3 regions of the Allobosea sp. 05T439 genome follow, and region 3 is predicted to be linked to each of the others. Evidence: predicted binding sites of a transcription regulator. Region 3 holds the regulator's gene; each other region holds the start of a gene.

Region 1 (5,154 bases), on a different contig from region 3:
CTCGAATGCCTCGTCCGAGGTCGAATTCCGCGGTGCGATCGGCCAGATGATCGGCGAGCCAGGCCGGGGCCTGCGCACCGGCCTGGCGATGAACCAGGGCTCCCGGCTGGACATTGCGGCGGCGTCGGCCGGGCAGATGCGGCTCGCCGTTTCGCTGGCGGCGCATCACGCGGCCCATCGGCGCGCCTTCCAGCGCGGGCTGATCGATCAGCCGATCATGCAGAACGTGCTGGCCGATCTTGCGATCGAGGCCGAGGCTGCAGCCTGGCTCGCCTTTCGGCTGTTTGCGGCGCTCGACCGTCAGGAAACGAGCGAGAGCGACCGGTTGCTGGCGCGGATCGGCGCGCCGATTGCGAAATACTGGGTCTCGAAGCGCGCGCCGGCGGTGGTGGTCGAGGCGCTGGAATGCCATGGCGGCAACGGCTTTATCGAGGAAAACCCCATGGCCCGGCTCTATCGGGAGGCGCCGCTCAACAGCGTCTGGGAGGGCTCGGGCAACGTCATTTGTCTCGATGTGCTGCGCTCGCTGGAGCGAGAGCCGGGCTCTCTCGTGGCGCTGATCGAGGAGATGCGACGCGCGGCCGGCGCCGACAATCGCTTTGATGCGCATTTGAGCGCGCTGGAGTCGGAGATACCCACTTTGGTGCGAAGCGAAGGACAGGCGCGGCGGCTGGTCGAGCGGCTGGCGCTGGCGCTGCAGGCCTCGTTGCTGCTGCGCCACGCACCTCACATGGTCGCAGACGCCTTCATCGCGACGCGGCTCGAGGGGCGCTGGTCGGGCCATTTCGGCGATCTGCCGGCGTCCGTGGATGCTGCCGCGCTGGCGCATCGGGCCGTCCCGGCGGTGGAATAGCACTCACGCGTTTGCGCGGCCGCCCTCCCGAAGGGGAGCGCGGCCGGCCGACTGGCTCAGGCCTCGGCCGGAGCGAAATCCATCGCCACGCCATTGATGCAGTAGCGCAGTCCGGTCGGTGGCGGGCCGTCAGGGAAGACATGGCCGAGATGGCCGCCGCAGCGGGCGCAATGCACCTCGGTGCGCTGCATCATGTAGCTATTGTCCTCGCTGATACCGACCGCACCCTCCAGTGGCTGGTCGAAGCTCGGCCAGCCCGTGCCGCTCTCGAATTTCTTGCCGGACTGGAACAAGGGGTTGCCGCAACCGGCGCAGGTGAACCGCCCGGCGCGCTTCTCGAAATTCAAGGCGCAGGAGCCGGCGCGCTCGGTGCCATGCCCGCGCAGCACGTGGTACTGCTCCGGGGTCAGGCGGCGGCGCCACTCCTCGTCGGTCAACTGGAATTCGAACTCACCGGCTTCCCTGACCTTGCCGCCGAACAGTCCGGACAGTCCCATCGTCATTCTCCCGTTCAAAGGTTTCGGGCGGAATATGGGGATGATTGCGCTCCACGTCAGCCCGCCCTCACGGATAGCTGATCCGCAAGGCGCGTCACCCAACCGTCACGCGACTCCTCTAGTCGGCTCGCCATCACAACGGACCGCGCGAGGAACGAAGAATGCAGACGGCGCGTACGGTTCGGCGGGAAACCACAATGGGCCTGACCACGGCGGTGCATCGCAGCAAGCCGCTGTCGCGGGCGGGGATGTTGGAGCGCCTGTTCACCCTGGCCTTTTCCGGGCTCGTCTATCCGCAGATCTGGGAAGACCCGGTCGTCGACATGGAGGCACTGGACCTGCGCCCCGATGATCATGTCGTGGCAATCGCGTCCGGCTCCTGCAACATCCTGTCCTATCTCACCGCCAACCCGGCGAAGATCAGCGCTGTCGATCTGAATGGCGCCCATATCGCGCTCGGCAAGCTCAAGCTCGCCGCACTCGACAGCCTGGCAGGCCATGAGCAGTTCCTGCGCTTTTTCGGCGAGGCGCAATCGCAGGCGAATATCGCGCTCTATGACGCCGAGATCGCGCCACGCCTCGATGCCGTCTCTCGCAGCTACTGGGAAGGCCGCAGCCTGAGCGGGCGCCGGCGCATCCAGGTCTTTGCCCGCAATTTCTACCGGTACGGCCTGCTCGGCCGTTTCATCGGGGCTGGACATCTCCTTGGCCGTACGCTCGGCTGCGATCCGCGCGTGATGCTGCAGGCTCGCGACATGGCCGAGCAGCGCGCCCTGTTCGACAGGCATATCGCTCCCGTCTTCGACAAGCCCCTGGTGCGTTGGCTGGTGCGCCAGCCGGCCTCGCTCTATGGGCTGGGCATCCCGCCGGCCCAGTACAAGGCCCTCGCGGCTGACGGCGACGCCGGGATACGCGGCGTGCTCCGGCGCCGGCTTGAAAGGCTGGCCTGCGGCTTCGACCTGAAGTCGAACTATTTTGCCCGGCAGGCCTTTGGACGGGGCTATGCGACGGACGAGAACGCATCCTTGCCGCCCTATCTTGAAAGCCGGAATTTCGCGGCCGTTCGAGAGCGGGCGGGCCACGTCGCCTATCACCAGAGCGCGATCACGGCCTTTCTCGAGAGCCAGCCTGCGAAGAGCTGCGATGCCTATGTGCTGCTCGATGCTCAGGACTGGATGAATGATGCGGATCTCACGGCGCTCTGGACGCAGATCACGCGCACGGCGCGACCCGGCGCCCGCGTAATCTTCCGGACGGCTGCCGATGAGCGGCTGCTGCCGGGCCGGGTGCCGGCCTCGATTCTCGCGCAATGGCGCTATGAGGAAGCACGCAGCCGCGAGCTTGGAGCGCGCGATCGCTCGTCGATCTATGGCGCCTTCCATCTCCATGTGCTGCAGGGGGCGGTGGCATGAGCGCTGGCCGCGCCACGACCGAGGCCGCCGGCCTGATGGACCGGATGTATCGCCACCAGCGCCATATCTATGACGCCAGCCGCAAATTCTATCTGCTTGGCCGGGACCGGCTCATCGCCGAGCTCGATCCTGCGCCGGGCAGCGCGATCCTGGAAATCGGCTGCGGCACAGGGCGCAACCTGATCAAGCTCGCCCGGACCTATCCGGGCACGCAGTGCTACGGTCTCGACGTCTCGGCCGAGATGCTCGCGACGGCGGAGAGAAGCGTGGCACGATCGGGGCTCTCGGAGCGCATCCATCTGGCACAGGCAGACGCGACCTGCTTCGACGCGGCGGCCCTGTTCGGGCGCGATGGATTTGATCGCATCGTCATCTCCTATGCGCTCTCGATGATTCCCCCCTGGCGGGGCGTGATCGCTCAGGCGCTGCGGACGCTGACGGCCACCGGTTCACTGCATATCGTCGATTTCGGCGACCAGACCGGCTTGCCTGCGTCGTTCAGGGCCATGCTGAATCGCTGGCTGACATTGTTTCACGTCACGCCAAGGCATGATCTGCCCGAGGCAATCGCCGAATTGTCGCGGATCGAGGGCGTCGAGAGCCGCACGACCCGGCTCCTTCGCGGCTACGCCATCCATGCCGTGGCAACGCGGCGGGCCGCCTGAGCAGCGGGTGCTGGACGCGCCATCCTTTGGCCTGTAACGCCATGGAATGGCCGAGGATACGACGTCTGTTCGCAGGGAAGGGCAGGTCGAAAGACTGCGGGACGGCCTGCGCCAGCTCTACCATGGCCGCTCTCCCGGGGCGATGCGCTTTCAGCTTGCGACAGCGGTCGTCGACCTGCTGATCATCGCCTTCTTCATCGCGACACCGCTGATCCGCGAACGGCCGCTCTTCTATTGGCTCGATTACTCCGTCGCCGTGATCATGGTCATCGAGATCGGCGCGCGAATGCTGGCCTCCTCGAAGATTCCGCGCTTGCTGCGCCGGCCGAGCATGCTGCTCGATCTCTTCATCCTGGCAACACTGCTCGCGCCGCAATGGCTGGAGAATTTCGGCTTCCTGCGCATCCTGCGGCTCTGGTCGCTGTCACAGCGTGGGCTGATCTGGGAACGGCTGCGCGCTGCGGGCTACCCCGAGTGGGAAAGCGCAGCACGGGCGGTGGTCAATATCGTGACCTTCCTGTTCGTGGTGACGGGCTTCATCTACACCTTCTTCTTTCGCGAGACGGCGGGCTTCGCGGGTTATGTCGACGCTTTCTATTTCACGGTCGCGACCGTGACGACGACGGGCTTCGGCGACATCACCTTGCCCGGCACCGCCGGCAAGCTGACCTCGATCGTGGTGATGATCGTCGGGATCTCGCTGTTCGTGCGTCTGGCGCAAGCGATCTTCCGGCCCAACAAGGTCACCTTTCCCTGCCCGCAATGCGCACTGCAGCGGCACGAGCCGGACGCCGTGCATTGCAAGGCCTGCGGGCATGTCCTGAAGATCCCCGATCACAACGACTGATCAGGAAATCTCCACACCCTTCCAGAAGGCGACGCGGTCCTTGATCTCGGCGGCAGCGGCCTTGGGCTCGGCATAATACCAGGCGGCGTCCCTGTTCTCAGCGCCTGCGACGACGATCGAATGGTAGTTGGCCGTGCCCTTCCACGGACAGATCGACGTCGTCTCGCTTGGTTTGAAGAATTCAGAGCGGATCGCGCTGCGTGGAAAGTAGTGGTTGCCTTCGACCACGACCGTGTTGTCGGATTTTGCCAGAACGGCGCCGTTCCAGGTTGCCTTGACCATCTCCGCCCCTTTCGGCCGTCGCTGATCGCCCAAGATGGGGCTGCGTCGGGCCCAGTGACAGGGGCAGGCAGCCTGCGCCGGCTCTGCCGCTCTCAGTGGCGCGTTTCGAGCTCGCGCTCGTCGTGCTGATCCTCGACCGTGATCGTCGTCTTCTTCGGCATGCCGATGATGCGCCCGATCGTGGCCGGCAGCGGCATGCGACAATGCGCCGCTTTCATCAGGGCGAGATTGGCCAGGATATCGGGCGGAAACGGCGAAACCTTGCGGGTCGCCATGTCGACATGCAGCGAGAGGTTTTCACTCGTCGCCGCGAGCCAGCCTTCGCTCGCATGCCGCATTTCGAGATAGTAGTGCAGGCGCTTTTCGTCGAAGGCGATCAGTTGTGCGGTGACCCGCACGAGGTCGTCCTCGGTCAATTCGCGCTTGTAGAGGATATGGCATTCGGCCGCGAAATAGGACGCGTTGCGCGTGTCGACATAGTCCTGGTTCAGGCCGACGAGCGAGAAGACCTCGTCGACGGCCCGATCGAACAGCACGTGATAATAGGCCATGTTGAGATGGCCGTTATAGTCGATCCAGGGCGTTTCGACCCGCATTG
Region 2 (5,154 bases), on a different contig from region 3:
CAAGGGCTTCGTGCCGAACATCACGCAGCATGCAGACGGGCTGGCGAACTGGTCGAAGTCGGAGATCGCCGAGATGCTCAAGACCGGCTTTACTCCGAGCTTCGACAGCGTCGGCGGCAGCATGGCGGCGGTGGTGCGCAACACCGCACAGCTGTCAGATGCCGATCGGATGGCGATGGCGGAGTTCATCAAGTCGCTGCCGGCGGTCGCCGGCCCGCCGCGGCCCAAGAAGGCCGAGTGAGCCGCATTGGCGCGTTGGCGGTTACGCTCGCACTGTCATCCCGGTCTGCCTTTGGCCGCCCGGGATGATCCAACCTTCTGCGTTTGGATCGGCCTTCGCGAGACCGCAATCCACTCTTCAGGCCGGTGCTTTAGCGCCTACTCCATCACCGCCGCTTTGAGGATGCAGACCATCAGCGCCGAACCGGGCTGGTCGCCGACGCAGCGGACGATATGGCGGCGGTCGCAGCGGTAGCGCAGCGTCTCGCCCGCCTTGGCGCGCTGGATCACGTCCCCGACCTCGACCTCGAACTCGCCGGAGGTCACGGAGAGCGACTCGATCGAGCCGCGCTGATGACCTTCGGAATCGAGCTCGCCGCCGGGCTCGGCCTGTACGTCGTACCATTGCAGCCATTCGACCGTCTTGATCCACCCGATGATGGCGAGCCTGAGCTTGCCGTCTTCTGAGACCAGAATCGGCGTATCGGCGCGGGTGGTCTTGTCGATGAAGGCTTCCTCTTCGCCGCTCGACAGCACGCGCTCGATCGAGATGTCGAGGGCCTGCGAGAGCCGCCAGATCGTCGCCAGTGTCGGGTTGGTTTCGTTGCGCTCGATCTGGCTGATGATCGACTTGGCAACGCCCGACTGCTCCGCGAGCTCGGAAAGCGAGAGATTATAGGCCTTGCGCAGGCGCTGGATCGTCTTGCCGAGCTGGCCCGAGATGACCTGGGCTCCGGATTCGAGCTCGCGCCCGCCACGTTCCTTGGTCTCGATACCCATCCTGATACCTGTCACACGAATGCTGATCGTTTGCGGAAGCGAACAAACGTTTGTCTAACCGGACAATGCCTGTTCCAGTTGGAAGGAGCAAGCTGGAGAGGGGCGGGCGACGGCCGAGGGCGGCTTCGTCGGGGCGCCTTTCACACAATTCTGCCCGTGTTCTCAGGTCGCCCGCGTCGGGCCGACCTCGCGCGTCTCCCGCTTGAGCAGACCGAGCTGCTTCTCGCGCAGGATCACATAGATGCCGGATGCGATGACGATGGCTGCGCCGATGAGCACGGCTGAAGCCGGCCAGTCGCCGAAGACGAACCAGCCGATCGTAACGGCCCAGAGCATCGTCGAGTATTCGAACGGCGCGATCAGCGAAGCGTCGCCGTAGCGATAGGCCTGGACCAGGAAAATCTGGCCGAGCCCGCCAAGAATGCCGATCGCGACCATGAGTGCGGCGTCCTGAAGATCGGGCATGCGCCAGCCGAGCAGGATGGTGAAGAGGCCGAGCGTCGTCGTCATCAGCGTGAAATAGAAGACGATCGCGCCGGTGCGCTCCGTCATGGTCAATTGCCGCACCTCGATCGAGGCAAAAGCCGAGCAGCAGGCGCCGGCAAGGCCGAAGGCCGCGCCGATTGCCGGTGCATTGCTGCCAGCGATCTGGAAACTGCMCAGATGCGGGGACAGCATGATCAGGACGCCGATGAAGCCGATCGTCACCGCGCTCCAGCGATAGATGCGGACACGCTCCTTCAGCACCAGAGCTGCAAGCACGACGACTGCGAGCGGCGCGGCATAGCCGAGCGCGACCGCGTCCGGGAGCGGCAGAAAGCTCAAGGCTACGAAGCCGCAGAACATGCCGGTCGAACCGATCACCCCCCGCTTGAAATGGCCGCGCAGATTCTTGGTCTTCAGGGCAGCAGGAATTTCGCCGCGCCAGCCGAGCCAGAGCAGCAGCGGGATCAGCGCGAAGAAGGACCGGACGAAGACGAGTTCCCCTGTCGGATAACGGGCCGCGATCGCCTTGATGCCAGCCGACATCAGGGTGAAGGACAAAGCCGAGATCAGCTTGAGCGTGATGCCGAGGAGAGGAGACAACGGTGCTGCGCGTACGTGTCGGGGGAGAGAGTCTTATAAAAGACTTGTCCCTCTAGATCACGTTCGCGCGTCCGGTCCAAGCGCAATGCTTGCAACCCTGATGCCCGCGGCGGCGCATGCGTGCCGGGGAAGCGTGCTGGATGCGGGTCTTGCGCGGCAGGAACTGGGAGAGAATTCCTGCCCCGGACAGCAAGGCTCACCGGGGCAGATGCTGGCCTTGCCGCGTCTCAGAACGTTCCCTTGAAGACGCCGCCGTCGATCAGCAGGTTCTGGCCGGTGATGTAGCCGGCATGGGCGCTTGCCAGGAAGGCGCAGGCCTTGCCGAACTCCTCGGCGCTGCCGAAGCGCCTCGCCGGGATTTCGGCCATGCGGCCCTTCGTCATTTCTTCGGGCGTGATCCCCTTGATCGCCGCCATCTTGGTGGTCGAGCCCTTCAGCCGATCGGTATCGAACATGCCGGGCAGGATGTTGTTGATGGTGACGTTGGCATATGCGACCTCGCGGGCGACGCCGGAGAAGAAGGCGGTCAGACCGGCGCGTGCGCCCGACGAGACATCGAGCCCGGTCAAGGGGGTCAGCACGCTCATCGAGGTGATGTTGACGATGCGGCCGAAGCCGCGCGCGATCATGCCGTCGACGACACGCTGCATCAGTTCGACCGGCGTCGCCATGTTCTGGATGACGCCTTCGAGTAGCGCTTCGCGCGAGACTTCGCGGAACGGCTTCGGCGGTGGGCCGCCATTGTTGTTGACCAGGATGTCCGGCTCCGGCGCGGCGGCGAGCAGCGCGTCCTGACCTGCGCGGGTCGAGACGTCGGCAACGACCGCGATCACGGTTGCACCATACTTGGCCCGGATCTGGCTTGCCGTGGCCTCCAGCGTGGTCGCGTCGCGGCCGTTGATGACCACGGTGCATCCGGCCTCTGCGAGGGCCTCGGCGCAGCCGCGGCCAAGCCCCTTGCTCGAGGCGCAAATGATGGCCGTACGGCCGGCAATACCCAAATCCATCGCGTTTCTCCCGAGCTTTCGCTGATGTTCAGCTGAGCAGAACCACGGATTGAGTTCTGCGTCATCAAAGCGCAATGCAAATCAGACACACGCCGCAAGCAATGCAACAAGATGGGCTGGCGGCATGAGCGACGAGGACGAGGCGAAGCAGGTTCGCAGCATCTTCATCTCCGACCTGCATCTGGGAACGCGAGGAGCACAGGCCGATCTCGTGCTCGAATTCCTGCGGGCCTATGATGCTCCGCAGATTTATCTCGTGGGTGACATCATCGACGGCTGGCGGCTGAAGAGCGGCTGGTACTTCCCGCAGGCGCATAACGACGTCGTGCAGAAGCTCTTGCGCAAGGTGCGCAAGGGTTCGCGGCTGATCTACATCACCGGCAACCACGACGATTTCCTCCGCGACTTCACTGGAAGCGAGTTCGGCGGAATCCACATCGCCGACCATGCGCTGCATGAAACCGCTGACGGCAAGCGCCTGCTGGTGATCCATGGCGATCTGTTCGATCTGGTCGTGCGCAACGCAAAATGGCTCGCCCTGCTGGGCGACTGGGCCTACACGGTTGCGCTTGCGTCCAATACGGTCGTCAACAAGGTCCGTCGCCTCTTCCATCTGCCGCACTGGTCGCTCTCGGCCTGGGCCAAGCAGAAGGTGAAGAATGCGGTCAATTATATCGGCGAGTTCGAGACCTGCCTTGCCGCCGAGGCCCGCCGCCATGGTGCAGACGGCGTCGTCTGCGGCCATATCCATCACGCCGCACATCGCAAGATCGACGGGCTCACCTACATCAACACGGGCGACTGGGTCGAAAGCTGCACGGCTGTGGTCGAGCATCATGACGGCCGCTTCGAGGTCATTCGTTGGCCGCAATACCGGCTCAAGAGCGAGCCCGTGCGGCCGATCCCGCTGCCGGCTCTGGTCAGCGAGGCCGCCTGATGCGCGTCCTCATCGCGACGGACGCCTGGCGCCCCCAGATCAATGGGGTCGTCCGGTCGCTGGAGCGGATGGTCGAGGCAGGACCGTCATTCGGTGTGACGCCGCATATGCTGACGCCCGACGGATTTCGGCAGATCGGCTTGCCATCCTATCCCGATATCCGCATCGCGCTGGCAACGCAGGGCGCCATCGCCCGGCGCATCACCGATTTTGGGCCGGACCACATCCATATCGCGACGGAAGGGCCGATCGGCTGGCTGACCCGCGCCGTCTGCCTCGCGCAGAAGCGGACGTTCACGACGAGCTACCACACAAGGTTCCCGCAATATGTCGCGGCCCGCTGGCCCATCCCGGAACGCTGGAGCTACCAGTTCCTGCGCCGGTTCCATGGGGCGGCTGCCGGGGTCATGGTCTCGACCGCGACAGTCGAGGCCGAACTGAAGGAGAACGGGTTCGAGCGCATTCTGCGCTGGGGGCGAGGCGTCGATCTCCAGCAGTTCCATCCGCGCCAGGCAAGCGTGCTCGACCTGCCGCGTCCCATCTTCCTCAGCGTCGGGCGCGTCGCGGTCGAAAAGAACCTGGATGCCTTCCTGTCGCTGCGCCTGCCCGGCAGCAAGGTCGTCGTCGGCGATGGCCCGGCGCGCGCGGATCTGCAGCGGGCCTTCCCGGATGTGACATTCCTGGGCACGCGCGAGGGCGACGACCTGGCCGCGATCTATGCGTCGTCGGATGTCTTCGTCTTTCCGAGTCTGACCGACACCTTTGGTATCGTGCTGCTCGAAGCCGCGGCAAGCGGGCTGCCCGTTGCCGCCTTTCCGGTGCAGGGGCCGAGCGATGTCTTTGCCGGCAGTGGTGCCGCCGTGCTGGACGAGGATCTGCGGCGCGCAGCGCTAGCGGCCTTGCGCATCCCGCGCGAAGCTTGCCTGGGACTTGCCGCAGGCCATAGCTGGCAGAGCAGTGCCGAGCAGTTCTACGGGCATATCCAGCGGATTTCCCGGCGCGCTCCGGTCCAGAGCATTACAACCTTCGCGAACGCCCGTGCCGGGGAAGCGCAGGCGCAGGAGCGGCAGCGGGCTTGAGTTCGCGCCGAAACACATCCCTTCTTTCGTGCACGGAGGCGATGAC
Region 3 (5,154 bases):
ATTGATCTGCATTCATAATCATTGGGCTATACGTCAGTCAATCGAAGCCTGCGCGCGCAACGATCGCCGTCGGGTCTCGCAACTCAGGATCAAGGTGGCCGCGACGGACGGCCCGACGCAAGCGCGGCGCTCTTCCGGCATCGGCTGCCCCCTTGGGAACGGGACTGCGCTCGTGATCGGGGGCCAGGGGCAGCGCGCGATGGCTCTGCTCTTGATGGTGCGGCCGGACACGGGGGTGTAGACTGTTCGGGTCTTGTCTTCGGCAGTGCCTGATCCCCATCTCCAAGTGATCGCCGCTTCAGATTCCAGCATCGGGTTGGCGCTGCATCGCAAGCAGTCGTGAGGACGTAACACTGAAAGCTGTGGTCCGGTTCGCCGGATGTGCCGAGATCAATAGGAGGAGGCCAGAATGACTCGCGCCTTCGTCAAGGAAGCCGAGGAAAGAGGGACCCTGGACGAGCTGCCGGACCGGCCAGTCTCGCCTCACCCGAACCTCGTGACGCCTGAGGGGCTCGCACAGATCGAGGCCCAGCTGGCGCGCTGGCATGACGAACACGCGGCGGCGCTGGCCGGAGGCGACCGCACCGAGATCGCTCAGACGCGGCGCGAGTTCCGCTACTGGGCGGCGCGGCGCGCCAGCGCCAAGCTGGCCCCTGCGCAGGAAAGGCACGACATCGTCCGCTTCGGCTCGACAGTGACGATCCGCCGGGCCGATGGGCGCGAGCAGAACTGGCGGCTGGTCGGCGAGGACGAGGCCGATCCGGCACACGGAACGCTGCCCTATGTCGCGCCGTTGGCGAGCGCGCTGATGGGCAAGGGCATTGGCGAGAGCGTCAGCATCGGCACTGAGGCGGTCGAGATCATCGCGATCTCCTGAGGCGATCGTTCAGCTATCCGCGAGCCAGGCCTGAATCCCTGCTGCAGCTGCGACTCCGGTCGCGAAACAGGCCTGCAGCAGATAGCCGCCGGTCGGCGCCTCCCAATCCAGCATCTCGCCTGCGACAAAGGTACCGGGCAAGCGTTTCAGCATGAAGCCTTCCTCGACCTCGGCCGCGGCGACGCCACCGGCGGTGGAGATCGCCCGCTCGATCGGTCTGAGACCGGTGAGCACCAGAGGCGCGGCCTTGATCAGTGCGGCCAGCCTCTCCGCGTCTTCGGGGAGTGGCCCCTTCGCCGCTTCGCGCAGCAGCGCAATCGCGGATGGAGCAAGACCTGCAGCCTTGCGCAGATGATTGCTCAGCGTCACGCCCTTGCGACGATGCGCGAGGCGCTGGACCAGCAGTGCCGCCTCGTGATCGGGCCGCAGATCGATGGTGATGACCGCCCTGCCCTCGCGCAGGATCGTCTCGCGAATCGGGGCAGAGAGTGCATAGACCGCGCCGCCTTCCAGACCCGTCGCATCGATCATCGCCTCGCCGGGCACGGATTGGCCGCCGAAGCTCAGGACGATGCGCTTCAACGGTACTCCGGCAAAACGCTCTCGCATGGTCTGGGACCAATCGACCGTGAAACCGCCATTGGCCGGGCGCAGCGGCGCGATCGCAACGCCGCGCGCCGCCAACAAGGGTGCCCAGCCACCATCCGAACCCAGCCGTGGCCAGCTCGCACCGCCGAGCGCGAGCAGCGTCGCGTCGGGCCGCGCCTCGACATCGGCGCCATCGCGGCTCCGGAACGTCAGAGCTCCCGCTTCGCTCCAGCCGGTCCAGCGCTGCCCAGGCGCGAAGGCGACGCCGAGACCATCGAGCCGGCGCAGCCATGCCCTCAGCAGGGGCGAGGCCTTCATGGCGCGCGGGAAGACGCGGCCGCTGCTGCCGACGAACGTGTCCTGCCCGAGCGCATCGGCCCAGTCGCGCAGGGATTGTGGCGGGAAGGCGCGAATGGCCGGCTCCAGCCAGGCTTGCGCATCGCGATAGCGGGGCAGGAACCTGTCGAGCGGTTCGGAATGGGTAAGGTTCAATCCGCCGCGCCCGGCCAGCAGGAATTTGCGGGCCGGCGAGGGCATGCGATCGTAGATCGTGACGGTGTCCCCGGCTGCCGCAAGGCGCTCGGCCGCGATCAGCCCGGAGGGCCCTGCTCCAATAATGGCGACGTGATGTGTGGGCATCGGTCCGGCTTGCCGTCAGCGCGCCCTGCGGTCAAGGGTAATCCCGCCCCGAAGGCCATCGACAGGGACGAACCATGCCGACCATCGCCGCCTATTTCGGCGCAGCCATTCTCGAAATCGCCGGCTGTTTCGCGTTCTGGGGCTGGCTCCGGCTCGACAAGCCCATCTGGTGGCTCGTACCCGGACTGTTTTCGCTCGCCCTGTTCGCCTGGCTGCTGACGCTGGCGGAGAGCGAAGCCGCCGGACGGGCCTATGCCGCCTATGGCGGCGTCTACATCGTCAGTTCGCTCGCCTGGCTCTGGGCCGTGGAAGGCTTTCGCCCCGACCGCTGGGACATTATCGGTGGGCTGATCTGCCTCGCCGGCGCGGCGATTATTATCGCAGGGCCGCGCGAGGGTATCGGCCCGAAAGGTGGATTGCGGTTTTCGGGAAGGCCGATGCAACCATAGACGGTTAGATCGTCGGGCGGATTCGATATCCGGCCCGATGATCCAAGTCCCCGATGATCCAAGTCTCAGCTCCGCGCAAAGGTCTCGTCGAAGGCATAGCCGGCACCGCGCACGGTCCGCAGCGGGTCCTTGGCGTTGTCAGGAGTGATCGCCTTGCGCAGCCGGCCGACATGGACGTCGACGGTGCGCTCGTCGATATAGACGTCGCGGCCCCAGACCGCGTCGAGCAGCTGGGCCCGGGAATAGACCCGCCCCGGCGCCTGCATCAGGAATTCGAGCAGGCGGAACTCGGTCGGGCCGAGATGCAGCTCGCTGCCTGAGCGGCGGACACGGCGGGTGGTGCGGTCGAGTTCGAGATCGCCGGCGGCCAACAGGCCGGCGACATGACCCGGCTTGGCGCGGCGTAGCAACGCCTGGATGCGGGCGATCAGCTCGGGCAGCGAGAACGGCTTGACGACATAGTCGTCGGCCCCGGTGGCGAGGCCGCGCACACGCTCGGTTTCCTCGCCGCGGGCGGTGAGCATGATGATCGGCACCCGCTCGGTATCGCGACGGGTCCGCAGCCTCCGGCAGAGCTCGATGCCGGAAAGGCCCGGCAGCATCCAGTCGAGCAGCACGAGGTCCGGCGTATGATCGCGCAGATGCAGCTCGGCATCGTCGCCACGCGCGACGCTGTCGACCTCGAAGCCCTCGGCTTCGAGATTGTAGCGCAGCAACAGGGTCAGCGGCTCTTCGTCCTCAACGATCAGGATGCGTGCAGGCATGTCTCACTCGGTCCCAAAGGTGTCGGGCGCCGGTCACTKACCGGTGGCGGCGTCCAGAAGGATATTGGTCGTGTCGAGCTTCGGGCGGGCTGCGTCCAAGGCTTCGCCCGTGACGAGATAGTGGATCGTCTCGGCGATGTTGGTGGTGTGGTCGCCGATGCGCTCGACATTCTTGGCGCAGAACAGGAGATGCGTGCAGAAGGTGATGTTGCGCGGGTCTTCCATCATATAGGTGAGCAGCTCGCGGAAGAGCGAGGTATAGAGCGCGTCGATCTCATCGTCGCGGCGCCAGACCTCCATGGCCTTCTGCTCGTTGCTGACGGCGTAAGCGTCGAGCACGTCCTTGAGCTGGGCCTGAACCAGGCGGCTCATATGCTCGAGGCCGACGACCGCGCGCGACGGCGGCTGGAACTGGCCGGAGATGGCGACCGCGCGCTTGGCGATATTCTTGGCGAGATCGCCGACACGCTCGATATCGGCGGCGATGCGGATGGCGGAGATCAGCTCGCGCAGGTCGTTGGCGAGCGGCTGGCGCCGGGCGATGGTGAGCACCGCCTTCTCCTCTACCTCGCGCTGCAGATTGTCGAGGCGCTGGTCGGCGCTGATGACCTTCTGTGCCAGCCCGGTGTCGCGGCGCACCAGGGCGACTGTCGAATCGCCGAGCATGCGCTCCGACATGCCCCCCATCTCGGCCAGGCTGCGGCGGATCCCCTCGAGATCGGCATCATATGAGCGGACGATGTGATCAGTCATCGCGGCGTATCCTTTGTCGGCAAAGCAGTTGGAAGGCTGGGCGCCGGTTCAGCCGAAGCGGCCGGTGACGTAGTCCTGCGTCTGCTTCTTGTGCGGGTTCATGAAGATGGTGTTGGTGGCGTCGAATTCGATCACCTCACCGAGATACATGAAGGCGGTGTACTGCGAGATACGCGCCGCCTGCTGCATGTTGTGGGTGACGATGACGATGGTGAAGTCGGTCTTGAGCTGCTCGAGCAGGTCCTCGATCTTGCCGGTCGAGATCGGATCGAGCGCCGAGGTCGGCTCGTCGAACAGGATGACTTCCGGCTTCTGGGCAATGGTCCGCGCAATGCAGAGGCGCTGCTGCTGGCCGCCGGACAGGCCCATGCCGGAGGTCTTCAGCTTGTCCTTGACCTCGTCCCAGAGCGCGGAACGGCGCAGCGCACCCTCGACGCGGTCATCGAGCTCGGATTTCGGTGGCTTCTCGTAGAGGCGGATGCCGAATGCGACATTGTCGTAGATCGACATCGGGAAGGGCGTCGGCTTCTGGAACACCATGCCGACGCGCGAGCGCAGCTCGTTCACATCGATATCGTTGCTGATGACGTTGCGGCCGTCGAGCAGGATCTCGCCGGTGGCGCGCTGCTCGGGATAAAGCGAGTAGATCCGGTTGAAAATGCGCAGCAGGGTCGACTTGCCGCAGCCCGACGGTCCGATCAGGGCCGTGACATGGCGGTCCCGGAAGTCGAGATTGATGTTCTTCAGCGCCTTGTGCTCGCCGTAGTAGAAATCGAGGTTCTTGACCGCGATCCGGACGGGGGCCTCGGCATCAAGCGCTTGCGGGCTCAGTTCCAGCGTCGAAAGCATCGACTTGTTCCTTCAGATCGAACGCGACGAGGGTTTAAGGCCGTTCATTTGCCGCCCCGCACGATACGGCGGGCGATAAGCGAGAGGCACAGGATCGAGACGGTGATGATCAGCGAACCGGCCCAGGCGAGTTGCTGCCAGTTCTCATAGGGGGCGGAGGCGAACTGGTAGATCGTCACCGGCAGGTTGGAGACGCCGCCGACGAGGCTGGGCGAGAACCAGAAATTGTTGTTCA

The links. The regulator PhoB, encoded in region 3, activates phosphate uptake and scavenging genes when phosphate is short. The targets are predictions, from matches to a motif close to TGTCATNNANCTGTCAT.
Region 1: a site for PhoB is predicted at 1,443-1,459, ahead of AC1DIO_RS02145 (BtaA family protein). Genes of this name have one in related genera too.
Region 2: a site for PhoB is predicted at 3,152-3,168, ahead of AC1DIO_RS13325 (UDP-2,3-diacylglucosamine diphosphatase). Genes of this name have one in related genera too.

The regions. Positions count from the first base shown of each region.
Region 1 covers NZ_JBFTKP010000002.1:26,397-31,550, reverse strand. Annotated here, with positions in the region: gene AC1DIO_RS02155 (acyl-CoA dehydrogenase family protein) at 1-853, shown strand, start outside; gene msrB (peptide-methionine (R)-S-oxide reductase MsrB) at 910-1,350, opposite strand; gene AC1DIO_RS02145 (BtaA family protein) at 1,512-2,762, shown strand; gene AC1DIO_RS02140 (class I SAM-dependent methyltransferase) at 2,759-3,427, shown strand; gene AC1DIO_RS02135 (potassium channel family protein) at 3,474-4,274, shown strand; gene AC1DIO_RS02130 (DUF427 domain-containing protein) at 4,275-4,556, opposite strand; gene AC1DIO_RS02125 (thioesterase family protein) at 4,649-5,154, opposite strand, start outside.
Region 2 covers NZ_JBFTKP010000009.1:187,682-192,835, reverse strand. Annotated here, with positions in the region: gene AC1DIO_RS13345 (c-type cytochrome) at 1-241, shown strand, start outside; gene AC1DIO_RS13340 (helix-turn-helix domain-containing protein) at 379-999, opposite strand; gene AC1DIO_RS13335 (DMT family transporter) at 1,162-2,085, opposite strand; gene AC1DIO_RS13330 (SDR family oxidoreductase) at 2,313-3,092, opposite strand; gene AC1DIO_RS13325 (UDP-2,3-diacylglucosamine diphosphatase) at 3,217-4,029, shown strand; gene AC1DIO_RS13320 (glycosyltransferase family 4 protein) at 4,029-5,108, shown strand; gene AC1DIO_RS13315 (cation:proton antiporter domain-containing protein) at 5,047-5,154, opposite strand, start outside.
Region 3 covers NZ_JBFTKP010000008.1:129,779-134,932, forward strand. Annotated here, with positions in the region: gene greA (transcription elongation factor GreA) at 410-877, shown strand; gene AC1DIO_RS11750 (TIGR03862 family flavoprotein) at 887-2,104, opposite strand; gene AC1DIO_RS11755 (YnfA family protein) at 2,179-2,553, shown strand; gene phoB (phosphate regulon transcriptional regulator PhoB) at 2,619-3,317, opposite strand; gene phoU (phosphate signaling complex protein PhoU) at 3,351-4,070, opposite strand; gene pstB (phosphate ABC transporter ATP-binding protein PstB) at 4,119-4,919, opposite strand; gene pstA (phosphate ABC transporter permease PstA) at 4,964-5,154, opposite strand, start outside.